DNA from 3 places in the Kitasatospora sp. NPDC088548 genome. Region 3 is predicted to be linked to each of the others. Evidence: riboswitches for the same ligand, from Rfam matches in the RefSeq annotation. Region 3 holds a riboswitch; each other region holds the start of a gene.

The links. A riboswitch is a leader RNA that binds a small molecule or an ion and turns the genes downstream of it on or off. The one in region 3 is predicted to bind cobalamin.
Region 1: another riboswitch for cobalamin. It lies ahead of ACIP82_RS21565 (FecCD family ABC transporter permease); the one in region 3 lies ahead of metE (5-methyltetrahydropteroyltriglutamate--homocysteine S-methyltransferase).
Region 2: another riboswitch for cobalamin. It lies ahead of ACIP82_RS16735 (cobalamin biosynthesis protein); the one in region 3 lies ahead of metE (5-methyltetrahydropteroyltriglutamate--homocysteine S-methyltransferase).

The regions. Positions count from the first base shown of each region.
Region 1 covers NZ_JBIVMI010000016.1:160,487-164,688, forward strand. Annotated here, with positions in the region: gene ACIP82_RS21555 (ABC transporter substrate-binding protein) at 1-278, opposite strand, end outside; gene ACIP82_RS21560 (ABC transporter ATP-binding protein) at 333-1,184, opposite strand; gene ACIP82_RS21565 (FecCD family ABC transporter permease) at 1,184-2,245, opposite strand; cobalamin riboswitch at 2,350-2,469, opposite strand; gene sodN (superoxide dismutase, Ni) at 2,582-2,977, opposite strand; gene sodX (nickel-type superoxide dismutase maturation protease) at 3,163-3,600, shown strand; gene ACIP82_RS21580 (CGNR zinc finger domain-containing protein) at 3,613-4,197, opposite strand.
Region 2 covers NZ_JBIVMI010000011.1:152,585-156,786, forward strand. Annotated here, with positions in the region: gene ACIP82_RS16730 (cobyric acid synthase) at 1-647, opposite strand, end outside; gene ACIP82_RS16735 (cobalamin biosynthesis protein) at 644-1,633, opposite strand; cobalamin riboswitch at 1,732-1,896, opposite strand; gene ACIP82_RS16740 (alpha/beta hydrolase family protein) at 2,177-3,292, shown strand; gene ACIP82_RS16745 (hypothetical protein) at 3,723-4,202, shown strand, end outside.
Region 3 covers NZ_JBIVMI010000015.1:181,195-185,396, forward strand. Annotated here, with positions in the region: gene ACIP82_RS20745 (nuclear transport factor 2 family protein) at 1-23, opposite strand, end outside; gene ACIP82_RS20750 (SDR family NAD(P)-dependent oxidoreductase) at 53-811, shown strand; gene ACIP82_RS20755 (ABC transporter substrate-binding protein) at 863-1,747, shown strand; cobalamin riboswitch at 1,839-2,064, shown strand; gene metE (5-methyltetrahydropteroyltriglutamate--homocysteine S-methyltransferase) at 2,201-4,202, shown strand, end outside.

The DNA of each region.
Region 1 (4,202 bases), on a different contig from region 3:
CACGGGACCTTGGCGAGGTCGCCCTTCTCGTCGGGCATCACATAGCCGGCCATCCGGTCGGTGAGGCCGAGCGCGAGCATCAGCTCGGTGATGCCCACGTCGTTGGTCACCGTCCGGGCGGGCTTCGCCTTGTAGGTGACCTTGGTGCCGCAGTTGTCGACGGTCACCGGGTAGTGGTCGGAGCCCGCCGCGGCCTCGCCGCTCGGGGCGATCTCGGCCCCGCACGCGGTCAGCGCGAGGGTGAGCAGGGCGGTGGCGGCGACGGCCTTGGTGCGCATGGGAGTTCCTCGGGTCGGGGGGAGGGGGCGGAAAGGGCGGGAGGGGAAGCGGGGTCAGCGGAGCCGGTCGAAGAGCAGCTGGACGGCGCCGGTCTCGGGGTGCCGTACGGGGGTCGCGCGGACGCCGAACACCTCGGCCAGCAGCGCGGGGCGCAGCACCTCGACGGGCGGTCCGGAGGCGACGATCCGGCCGGCCCTGATCACGTACAGCAGGTCGCAGTGGCCGGCCGCCAGGTTGAGGTCGTGCAGCGCGGTGAGCACCGTCGGCCCGGCCGCCCGGACCAGCGCCAGCACCTCCAACTGGTGGGCGATGTCCAGGTGGTTGGTGGGTTCGTCGAGCACCAGCACCCGGGGCTCCTGGACGAGCGCGCGGGCGATCAGCACCCGCTGCTTCTCGCCGCCGGACAGGCTCAGGAAGCCCCGCCCGGCCAGGTGGTCCGCGCCGACCCGGGCCAGCGCCTCGGCGCAGCGCCGGTCGTCCCCGCCGGTCGGGCCGGCGAATCCGCTGCGGTGCGGCAGCCGGCCCATGCCGACCACCTCGGCCACGGTGAAGTCGAACTCGGCGGAGTGTTCCTGCGGCAGTGCGGCGACCCGCCGGGCGGCCTCGCGGGGGGTGAGCGCGTGCAGGTTCTCGCCGCCCAGCCGGACGGCGCCGGCGGCGGGCCGCAGTGCCCGGTAGACGCAGCGCAGCAGGGTCGACTTGCCGCTGCCGTTCGGTCCGACCAGGCCGACCACCTGTCCGGCGGCGGCGTCCAGGGTGATGTCGTGGACCAGCCGGGCGCCGGCGATGTCGACCGAGAGCCCGTCGACGGCGATGTCCAGGGCGGTCTCGCTGGCGGTCTCGATGGCGGTCTCCGGGGTGTCCGTGGTGTCGGTGCTCGGGTCGGCGTTCGCGCCGGTGCCCATCAGCGGCCTCCGAAGGAGTAGCCGCGGCGGCGCATCAGCAACAGGAAGCAGGGCACCCCGAGCACCGCGGTGACCACCCCGACCGGCAGCTCGGCGGGCGCCAGCAGGGTGCGCGAGACGATGTCCACCCAGACCAGCAGCAGCGCCCCGGCGAACGGCGCGACCAGCAGCACCCGGCGGTGGCCGGCGCCGACCAGCATCCGCACCAGGTGCGGCACCATCAGCCCGACGAAGCCGATCGCGCCGCTGACCGCGACGACGGTGCCGGTGACGGCCGCCGTCACCACGAACAGCTGCCGGCGCAGCCGGTCGGGGTCCACACCGAGCGAGGCCGCCGTCTCGTCGCCCATGGCGAGCGCGTCGAGGCGCCCGGCGGAGAGGGCGAGGCAGGCCAGGCCGGCCAGCACGGTGACGGCGGCGATCGGCACCGAGCCCCAGGTCGCCCCGCCCAGGCTGCCGAGCAGCCACATCATGGCGCTGCGGGCCGCCTCGCCGCGCGCGGCGCCGAACACCATCAGCGCCGTCACCGCGGAGAAGCCGTAGGACATCGCGGTGCCGGTGAGCACCAGCCGCAGCGGGGTGAGCCCGTAGGCGGTCCGGGCGGCCGCGTACACCAGCAGCATCGCCAGCAGGGCCGAGCCGAAGGCGGAGACCGAGAGCGCCCAGACCCCGAGGGAGGCGAAGGCGCCGAGGAGCAGGACGGCGTTGGCGCCGACCGCCGCGCCGGAGGAGATGCCGAGGACGAACGGGTCGGCCAGGGCGTTGCGGACCATGGCCTGCACGGCGACCCCGGTGGCCGCGAGCCCGGCGCCGACCACGGCGGCCAGTACGGTGCGCGGCAGCCGGATCTCCCAGACGATCACGTACGCCGCCGCCTCCTCGGCCTCCAGCCGACCGCCCGTCAGCCCGGCGCCCAGCAGCCGCAGGACCCGGGACCAGCCGAGGTCGGAGGAGCCCAGGGCGACCCCGCAGACCAGCGACAGCAGCAGGGCCGCGGCCAGGCCGGCGGCCAGGGGCGCGGCGGGTATTCGACGGACCGGTGCGGTCACTGCGGTGCTCACGAGGGGGGCGCGCCTTCGCCTCGGGCCGTGGGCGGCGCGGGGCGAAGCGCCCGGGCCGTGGCGGGGCCGGGGCGCCATCCCCTCGCATTCCACGGCGAGTTGTCGGGAGGTCGGCGCCCCAGGGCGATCGGGCTCACGGGGCCGGGGCCCCGTCCACCGTTGCGGGTCAGCGCCGGATTCGGACCGGACTTCCCCCATGGGACGCCCTGGCAGCATAACAAGCGCTAAGGCCAGGCAACCCTTACAGGTGCCGCCGGGCATGTCCCGGAAACGCGCGACCGCCCCCGTCCGGTGTGGTGGTCCGGGCGGGGGCGGTCGACGGAGGCCGAGCGGCGGTCAGGCCTGCTTGGTCTCCCAGAAGATCTTGTCGACCTCGGCGATCAGGTCGAGCAGGGCCTGGCCGGTGGCCGGGTCCGTCGACGCCTTGGCGGCCGAGGCGGCCTTCAGGGTGTCGTTGATCAGCTGGTGCAGCTGCGGGTACTTCTCGAAGTGCGGGGCCTTGAAGTAGTCGCTCCACAGCACCGAGATGTGGTGCTTGACGGCCTCGGCGCGCTGCTCCTTGATGATGACGGCGCGAGCGCGGAAGTGCGCGTCCTCGTTGGCCTGGTACTTCTCCTGGGTGGCCTTGACCGACTCGGCCTCGATCCGCGCCTGCGCCGGGTCGTACACGCCGCAGGGCAGGTCGCAGTGGGCGTGCGCGGTGGCACGCGGTGCAAACAGACGAGAGAACATGGGAGTCCTTCCTTAGATCGTCTTCCCGCGCCCGAGATTACCCTTCCGGTCACGGGGTTTCGCGATCGGTCGGTGGGCCTAGGGCAAAAGGCGGACCCGGAACCGGGTGAATCCGGACACCGGCGGGTGACGGTCCGTACGGCAGACTGGGACGCGGCGAGCCGGGAGGAGGAGCCGTGACGCGGATGGCGGAACCGGAGGGCGGCACCCGCGGGGGTGCCGCACCGTTCGGACTGATCGACGTGGCGGGGGACTCGATGGTGCCGACGCTGCGTGAGGGCGACCGGTTGCTGGTCCGGTACGGGGCGCGGATCAGGCCGGGCGCCGTGGTGGTGGTCCGCCACCCGTTGCAGCAGGACCTGCTCGTGGTGAAGCGGGCCGACGGCCGGCGCCCGAAGGGCTGGTGGCTGCTGTCCGACAACCGGCTGGTCGACAGCGACAGCCGCAGCTACGGCGCCGTCCCGGACGAGCTGGTGCTCGGCCGGGTGCTGCTGCGGCTGCGCCCCCGGCCGGCCTGGCTGGCCCCGGGCCGCCGGCTGGAGCGCCTGCTGCTGGGCCCGCTGGTCCGGGTGCCGGGCCTGGCCCGCCGGCTCGGCGTCTGGGTCCGGCCGGAGGATCTCTAGCCCGGAGGGCCGCTAGCCCTGCCCGGCCAGGACGGCGGCCTCCTGGCGCTTGCGGGCCCGGTACGCGGCGACGTTGGCGCGGGTGGCGCAGCGGTCGGAGCAGTACCGCCGGGAGCGGTTGGTGGAGGTGTCCAGGTAGGCGTTGCGGCAGGGCGCGGCCTGGCAGATGCCGAGCCGGTCGGCGCCCAGTTCGGTGAGGTGGACGGCCAGGCCCATGCAGGCGACCGCGCTGAAGTGGGCCGTGGCGGTGGGCGAGTTGTCGGCGAGGTGCAGGTGCCAGCGCGGGCGCCCGGCGTCGTCCAGGTAGTCGTGGCCGGAGACCAGCGGGCTGACGGGGTACTCCATCAGCAGGCTGTTCAGCAGGTCGACACCCCGGATCTCGTCCCCCTCGGCGGCGGCCTCGAAGACCCCGCGCAGCCGGGTCCGGACGGCACGCAGCCGGGGCAGGTCGGCTTCGTCGGCGAGCGCGGCGGCACGTGTGTTCTCGGAGAACAGGCCGCGGACGGCGTCGACCGAGGTCAGCGTGTCGGTGCCGCGCTCGGGCTCCTCGGTGTTCACCAGCCGGACGGCGAGGTCGGCGTACGAGGCGAGCTCCACGGTGG
Region 2 (4,202 bases), on a different contig from region 3:
GTCAGCCGGTCCAGCATCTCCAGCCCGGGCGCCAGCAGCCGGGCGTCGCCCCGGAACTTGTTGACGAACCAGCCCGTCACATGGCGCTGGTCCTCGGCGGACAGCAGCGCCAGCGTCCCGTACATGGCGGCGAACACCCCGCCGCGGTCGATGTCCCCGACCACCACCACCGGCAGCCCGGCGGCGGTGGCCAGACCCATGTTGGCGATGTCCCGGTCGCGCAGATTGATCTCGGCGGGCGACCCGGCCCCCTCGCAGACCACCACGTCGTAGCGGCTGCGCAGGTCCGCCAGGCACTCCAGGGCCCGCTCCAGCAGCACCGGCTTGCGCTCGCGGTAGTCCAGCGCGCCCACCTCGGCGACCGGGCGGCCGAGCAGCACGACCTGGCTGCGGCCGTCCGCGCCCGGCTTGAGCAGCACCGGGTTCATCGCCGCCTCGGGCTCCACCCGGGCCGCCTGCGCCTGCATCGCCTGGGCGCGGCCGATCTCGGCGCCGCCGGCGGTGACGAAGGAGTTCAGCGACATGTTCTGCGCCTTGAACGGCGCCACCCGGACACCCTGCCGGGCCAGCCAGCGGCAGATGCCCGCGGTGACCACGGTCTTGCCGGCGTCCGAGGTCGTCCCGGCGACCAGCAGTGCGTTGCTCATGCGCTCCTCCTCTTCTTCCGTCCCAGGACGGTCCGGCTTCCTGTGGCGGCCCGGACCGCCGCGTGCCCGGCGACGGCCGTGCCCAGGGCCAGCAGGCCCACCCGGCGGGAGAGCCGGCAGGCCCGCTCGATGTCCTCCACCGTCACCGGCCGCAGCTCGCCGCCCAGCACCGGCCGGTGCTCCACCCGCTCCCCGTACGCGAGGGTGCCGCCCAGCCGCACGCCGACCGCGCCCGCGAACGCGGACTCGGCCTGGCCCGCGTTGGGGCTCGGGTGCGCGGAGCCGTCCCGGCGCCAGATCCGCCAGGCCGTCCGGGGTTCGGGCGCGGCGGCCACGGTGAGCAGCGCGGTCAGCCGGGCGCCCGGCCAGCCCGCCACGTCGTCCAGCCGGGCCGAGGCCCAGCCGAACCGGGCGTAGCGCGGCGAGCGGTGGCCGACCATCGCGTCCAGCGTGTTGACGGCGCGGAACGCCAGTAGCCCGGGCGTGCCCGCGAGCGCGCCCCAGACCAGGGCGTTCACCACGGCGTCGGCGGTGTTCTCGGCGACCGACTCGACCACCGCGCGGGCGATCTGCTGTTCGTCCAGCGCGCTCGGGTCGCGCCCGCACAGATGCGGCAGCCGTTCCCGGGCCGCCGTCAGATCGCCCGCGGCGAGCGAGCGGCCGATGGTCCTGGCCTCCCGGGTGAGCGAGGTGCCGCCGAGCACCGTCCAGGTCGCGGCGGCGGTCAGCGCGGCGCGGCCGAGCGGCCGCCGGCCCAGGGCGCGTTCGGCGGCCACCGCCCCGGCCGCGACGGTGCCCACGCAGAGCGCGGTGTAGGCGGTGCCGGCGGCGCGGTCGTCGCGCCAGAGCGTCTTCTCCAGCCGGCCCGCCGCGCTGCCGAAGGCGGCCACCGGGTGGCCGCGCCGGGGATCGGCGAAGCGGGCGTCGGCGAGATGTCCCGCGACGGCGCCCAGCGCGAAGGCGGCCGCGCGGGTCAGCGGGCGCACGGCGAAGGGCGGCAGAGGGGGCGGGCGGTCGGGGCAGCCTGCATCGCGTGCGTGTCCTCACTCAGGGTCCGCGCCCTGGATCGACGTACCGGCGGCGAGAGTCTCCTGGCTTCCGGGTCCGACACACCCCCGGAGCCTCCAGCGGCTTCTGACGGCCCGCCGATGGGCCCCTCCTGCCTGTTGGCGGGCAAGGAGGGAATTGATCCGAGCGTGCTCCCCGGTGACAGTGGCGGGACCGCGCCGGACTCGCACCGGCTTCCTCTGCATGCCTCCGTTTGGCTGAAGGATCCCATCACGCGGCCGAACCGGGAGTCAACCAAGGTCACGGAGGGGTTGGTCACACGGCCCGCCCGCGCGCCGCCTCCGCGGGTCGGTGTCGCGGGGGTGCGGAGAGGGCGCGATCGCCCGGCCGCAGGTGGAGGCCGCGGCCCCCGCTGTCCCGTCCGGCGTGACACCCGGTCGGCCCATGCCCGGTGGCCCCGGTCCGGTCCCGCGAGTGGACTGGTGGGTGCCCAGTCCGCGATCAACAGAGCGGGGAGCGATATGCGTTGGGGAACCGCGGCCGCCGTGGCGGCCGCCGCCGTCGGCACCGGGGCCGCCGTACTGCTGGCCGGGCGCAGGGCCGTCCAGCGGATGCTCCACCCGGCGGCCGTTTCCCGGCCGCAGGCGGGCCCCGTCACGGTGCGGAGCCTGGCCGTCGGGCGGGCCACCTTCACCCGCAGCCCGGAGAGCACCCGCCCCGGCCGCTGGGCCGTCGAGTGGGACGAGGGCGGCCACGCGGTGGTCGACGAGATCCTGCACGCCGACGAACAGGGCGTCACCCGCCGACTGGTCCGCGCCGACCGGGGCGCCCTGACGCCCGGCACCGAGGTCCGCTTCACCCCCCGGGTCCACCTCGGCGACCCGACCGGCGCGCTCGGCCTGCCCTACGCCGAGACCGCCGCCGAGGGCGAGCTGGGCGCCCTGCCCGCCTGGCGGCTCGACGGCAAACGCGGCACCTGGGTGATCCTGGTGCACGGCCCGGGCGCCGACCGGCAGCAGACGCTCCCGGTGCTGCCCGTGCTGCACCGTCTCGGTCTGCCCGCCCTCGCCGTCACCTACCGGGGAGACCGGGGCGCGCCGGCCGCGCCGGACGGCCTCGACGACTTCGGCGAGACCGAGTGGCGGGACGTCGAGGCGGCAGTGCGGCTGGCCCTGGACAGCGGCGCCGGCCGGGTCGTGCTGCACGGCTGGTCGCTCGGCGCCACGATGGTGCTGCAGACCGCCGCCCGGTCCGCCTGGACCTCGGCGATCAGCGGCCTGGTACTGGACTCCCCGGTGCTCGACCGGCCGGTCTTCGCCCGCCGGGGCGCCACCCGGGCCGGGTTCGGCCGTACGGCCGCCGGGCCGGGCGCGCTCGCCGCCGAGGGCCGGACCGGGGTGGACCTGGCCGACTTCGCGCGGCTCGCCGAGGGCACCGACCTGCGGGTGCCCACCATGGTGCTGCACAGCCCCGACGACCCGGTGGCGCCCTGGCGGGCCGCCGCCCGGCTCGCCGACCGCCGCTTCGACCTGGTCAGCCTCCAGGCCTTCCCCGGCGCCGACCACGCCGCCCTCTGGAACGCCGACCCCGACCGCTATGAAGAGCTGTTGCGCCGCTGGCTCACGCCGTTGCTCTGACGACGGCTCCGGCCGGCCGTCCGGCAGCTCCCTCCGGCCCGGCCGGCCGACCGCTCTGACCTGGCGTGTTCGCGTCATGCAGATCCGGCCAGGCGGTTTGGCCTCTGTTGCCCGATCTTGTCGACCCGCCGCGACCGCCCTTCCGGAGTCCGTGGCCAACCGGATGTGACAGAAGGCCGGTACAAGGGGAAGACTGCTCGACGTGACGTCTCGGAACCCGCGCGACCGTGATGCCCCGCTCCCGCCGACGATCGGTACCGGTGCGACGGTGACCCGTCTCCCCGGAACGGCCCACCGCCCCGCCGGCATCAGGCCGGGCGCTCCCGGCGTACCCCGCCGACGAGGCCCCGCACCCGCTCCCGGCCGAGGCCGGGTCCCCGTACCGGAGGGCTTCCCGGCCCCCGCCGAGCTCGCTCCGCTGGCCCGTCGGATGCTCGTCGACGCCGTCCGGATCGCCCGCTGGGCCGGCGAACTCTCCGAGGTCGACAAGCGCGGCGAACTGCTCCCCGAGGACGCCCGCGCCGCCGGCCGGGCACTCGCCATGACGGTGGGCGCCGCGGCCCGGGCCTGGGGCCAGGCCCTGCTGGTCGGCCTGGTCGAGGCCAGGGACGGCGGCGCCGCCCCCGGCTGGCGCCTGCACGCCTGGGAGCACGACGACGAGGCCGTGGTCCGCGGCTGGTCGGCGCTGTTCGACGCCTGGACGCTGCTCGCCCCCGTCCCGCCCGCCGCGCTGCGCGGCGTCTTCGCGGTGCTCGCCGGGCAGGCCGTCGACCAGGCGCCGCAGCTGCTCTCCTTCCTGCACCTGGTGGCCGGCCCGGTCGCCGACAGCGAACTGCTGGAGCTGCTGCGCCGGGGCCTGGACGAGCGCCGGGTCGGCGGTGGCGCCGGTGCGCTGGGCCTCTCGCCCATC
Region 3 (4,202 bases):
GGACGGTCATCCCGGCGGCCCACGATGACAATGACAGACAGGGAGTGGTCCCATGACCGGGGCGACCGGCAGGGTGGCATTGGTGACAGGGGCCGGCAGCGGAATCGGTGCGGCCACCGCGCGCCTTCTGGCCGCACGAGGGATGCGCGTGGTGGTCAACTACCTGCACAGCGGCACGGCAGCCGGGAAGGTCGTGGCCGGCATCGAGGCCGCGGGCGGCCAGGCCATGGCCGTGCAGGCCGACGTGCGCGAGGCAGCGGCGGTCGAGAGCATGATCGAGCAGGTCCGGGCGGCATGGGGCGGCACCGACGTGCTCGTGCACAACGCGCTCACCCCGTATGTGGTCAAGCCGTTCCAGGACATGACGTGGGAAGAGCTGGGCGGCAAGCTCGACGACGAGCTGCGTGCGGCGTTCGCGGTCACCAAGGCCGTCCTGCCCGCCATGACCGAACAGGGCTGGGGACGCATCGTCTATCTCGGCACCGTCCTCAGCCGCCAGCCCCGGGAGGGCATGATCGCACTGGGCACGGCCAAGGCCGCACTGGCGCAGTTCGCCCGGTACCTCGCCCAGGAGCTGGGCCCGCTGGGCATCACGGTCAACGTCGTCGAGCCCGGCCCGGTGGACGACACCCGCATGGCGGCGGATGTGCTCGACGAGGAGCACAGGCGTCGGCAGGTGGCCGCCACCCCCCTGGGCCGCCTGGCACACCCGGACGACGTCGCCCGGGCGGTCGCCTTCTACGCCGGCGAGGACAGCGCCGTCATGACCGGCACCACGGCCGCGGTCAACGGCGGGATGTCCATGTACTGACGCCCCGCCGTCCTGTGCGTACGGCGGCGGCACGATCAAGGAAAAACGTTCATGTACACGATCGATCTCGCCTACGTCGGGCGGGGCCTGCACGAGGAACTGGCCGCCTACATCGCCGACCAGCAGGGCTACTACGCCGACGAAGGCGTCCACGTCGCGCTGCACGACGGCTGCTCGTGGGACGAGGAGCGGCTGCGCCACGGCGCCACCATCGGGCTCGGCCGGGCACTGCTGTCCCGACTGGCCGACGGCACCCCCTGGGTCGCCCTCAGCGTCAACACCCACCGCCCGCTGTTCTGGTTCCTCGCCCGCCCCGGCCTGACCTCCCTGGCCGACCTGGCCGGCCGACGGCTGGCGGTGCACGCCCCCCACACCGCACCCGGGTGCTTCACCCGGATCGTGCTGCGCCGGGCCGGCCTCGACCCGGACCGCGACATCCACACCGTCGTCCGCCCGCCCGGCGACTACGGCATGGACCTGCGCCGGCTGCACGAGGGCGGGATCGACGCCGCCCTGGTCGGCAGCACCATGGCACCGGAAGCGGTAGCCGCCGAGTACGGCTGGCAGGTGCTGGCCTGGGTCGGCGACCACTTCAGGATCCCCACCGTAGGCGTGGCCGTCGACCCCACCCACCTCCACCCGGACGACCCCGCGGTCCAGGCCGTCGTACGAGCCCACCGGCGTGCCCTGCAGGTGATCCACAACGAACCCGACACCACGGTGCGCCACATCCGGACGTTCCTCGGCCGGCACACCGCGGACGAAGCCCGAGCCCACTACGAGACGTTCATCGCACCGCATTTCACCACCGACGGCCAAGCCGACCTCGCCGTCGGCGCCACCGCGATCACCGCGGTCGCCGCCGAACTCGGCGTCCCCGCCACCGTCACCGCAGCCGATTTCTACCGCACCGCGACCGCCGACGGGGCCGGGTGACAGCGTGGCTGAGGCGGTTACCTGCCCGGAATCGGTCTCATCCGACCATCCGGTATCCGGACGGACGGTGACGGCGGGCCCCGCGGGCCCTAGTCTGTGCGGTGCAGTTGGTTCGTCATGTCCTCCAGGCATGGCGTCGTAAGAGGGAACCCGGTGTGAATCCGGGACTGCCCCGCAGCGGTGAGTGGGAACGACCGCCGTCACATGCACTGGGCCCCGTCGGGGTCCGGGAAGCGACGGCCAGTAGGTGCCGGAGAAGGCCGACAGGCCCGGCGTGCCCGCGAGTCCGAAGACCTGCCACTGCCCGCGTGCACCCCGCATGCGGTGATCTCGGTGACCTCGAGGGCGGGTCGGCGGAGCGGGCGGGCACATCCTGGTGTCGCGCACCCCTGTCGTACCTTCGCCTCCTCGTGCTCTCCCGGGATCGCAGCGCGACTCGCGAAGGAGAGTTCCGTGTCAACGAGTTCCACCACCCCGCAGGCCACCGTGTATGGCTACCCGAGGCAGGGGCCGAACCGGGAGCTGAAGAAGGCGGTCGAGGGCTACTGGGCCGGCCGCGTCACCGCCGCCGACCTGCACGCCACCGCCGCGGACCTGCGGCGCGACACCTGGCGACGGCTCGCCGAGGCCGGTGTCACCGAAGTCCCCACCGGGGACTTCTCGCTCTACGACCAGGTGCTGGACACCACGGTGGCGGTCGGCGCGATCCCCGCCCGGCACCGCGCCGCCGTCGACGCCGACCCGCTGGACGGCTACTTCGCCATGGCCCGCGGCACCCAGCAGGTGGCGCCGCTGGAGATGACCAAGTGGTTCGACACCAACTACCACTACCTCGTACCCGAGTTGGGACCGGACACGGTCTTCGCCGCCAACCCGGCCAAGCCGGTCGGCGAGCTGCGCGAGGCGATCGCCCTCGGCCACACCGCCCGCCCGGTCCTGGTCGGCCCGCTCACCTACCTGCTGCTCGCCAAGCCCGCCCCCGGGGTCGCCGCCGACTTCCGGCCCATCACCCTGCTGGACCGGCTGCTGCCCGTCTACGCCGAACTCCTCGCCGACCTGCGCGCCGCCGGAGCCGAGTGGGTCCAGCTCGACGAGCCCGCCCTCGTCCAGGACCGCACACCCGCCGAACTCTCCGCCGCCGCCCGCGTCTACCGGGAGCTCGGCGGGCTCACCGACCGGCCCAGGCTGCTGGTCGCGACCTACTTCGACCGGGCCGGCGAGGCCCTGCCCGTCCTGGCCAGGGCCCCGATCGAGGGCGTCGGGCTCGACTTCACCGGCCCCGGCGCGGCCAACCTCGACGACCTCGCCGCCGTCGGCGGCCTGCCCGGCAAGCGCCTGGTCGCCGGCGTCGTCGACGGCCGCAACATCTGGCTCAACGACCTGGAGAAGTCGCTCTCCACCCTCGGCACGCTCCTCGGCCTCGCCGACCGGGTGGACGTCGCCGCGTCCTGCTCGCTGCTGCACGTCCCGCTGGACGCCGCCGCCGAGCGTGACCTCGACCCGCAGGTCGCCCGCTGGCTCTCCTTCGCCCGCCAGAAGACCGACGAGATCACCACCCTCGCCCGGGGCCTGCGCGAGGGCACCGACACCGTGGCGGCCCAACTCGCCGCCAACCGGGCCGACCTGGCCTCCCGCGCCGCCTCCGCGCTCACCCACGACCCCGCCGTCCGCGCCCGGGTCGCCGCCACCACCGCCGAGGACGCCCGCCGCGCCCAGGCCTACCCCGAGCGCGCCGGGGCCCAGCGCGCCCGCCTCGGCCTGCCGCTGCTGCCGACCACCACCATCGGCTCCTTCCCGCAGACCACCGAGCTGCGCACCGCCCGCGCCGACCTGCGCGCCGGACGCATCGACACCGGCACCTACCAGGACCGGATGCGCGCCGAGGTCCGCGAGGTGATCGCCTACCAGGAGAAGGCCGGGATCGATGTCCTGGTCCACGGCGAGCCCGAACGCAACGACATGGTCCAGTACTTCGCCGAGCAGCTGAGCGGCTACCTGGCCACCCAGCACGGCTGGGTGCAGTCCTACGGCACCCGCTACGTCCGCCCGCCGGTGCTGGCCGGCGACGTCTCCCGGCCCCACCCGATGACCGTCGAGTGGTTCCGCTACGCCCAGGACCTGACGGACCGTCCGGTCAAGGGCATGCTCACCGGCCCGGTCACCATGCTCGCCTGGTCCTTCGTCCGCGACGACCAGCCGCTCGCCGACACCGCCCGCCAGGTCGCCCTCGCCCTGCGCGACGAGGTCACCGACCTGGAGGCGGCCGGCGCCGCCGTCGTCCAGGTCGACGAACCCGCCCTGCGCGAGACGCTGCCGCTGCGCGCGGCGGGCCGCCCCGGCTACCTGGCGTGGGCCACCGAGTCCTTCCGGCTCTCCACCTCCGGGGTGCGCGCGGACACCCAGATCCACACCCACATGTGCTACGCGGAGTTCGGCGCGATCATGACCGCGATCG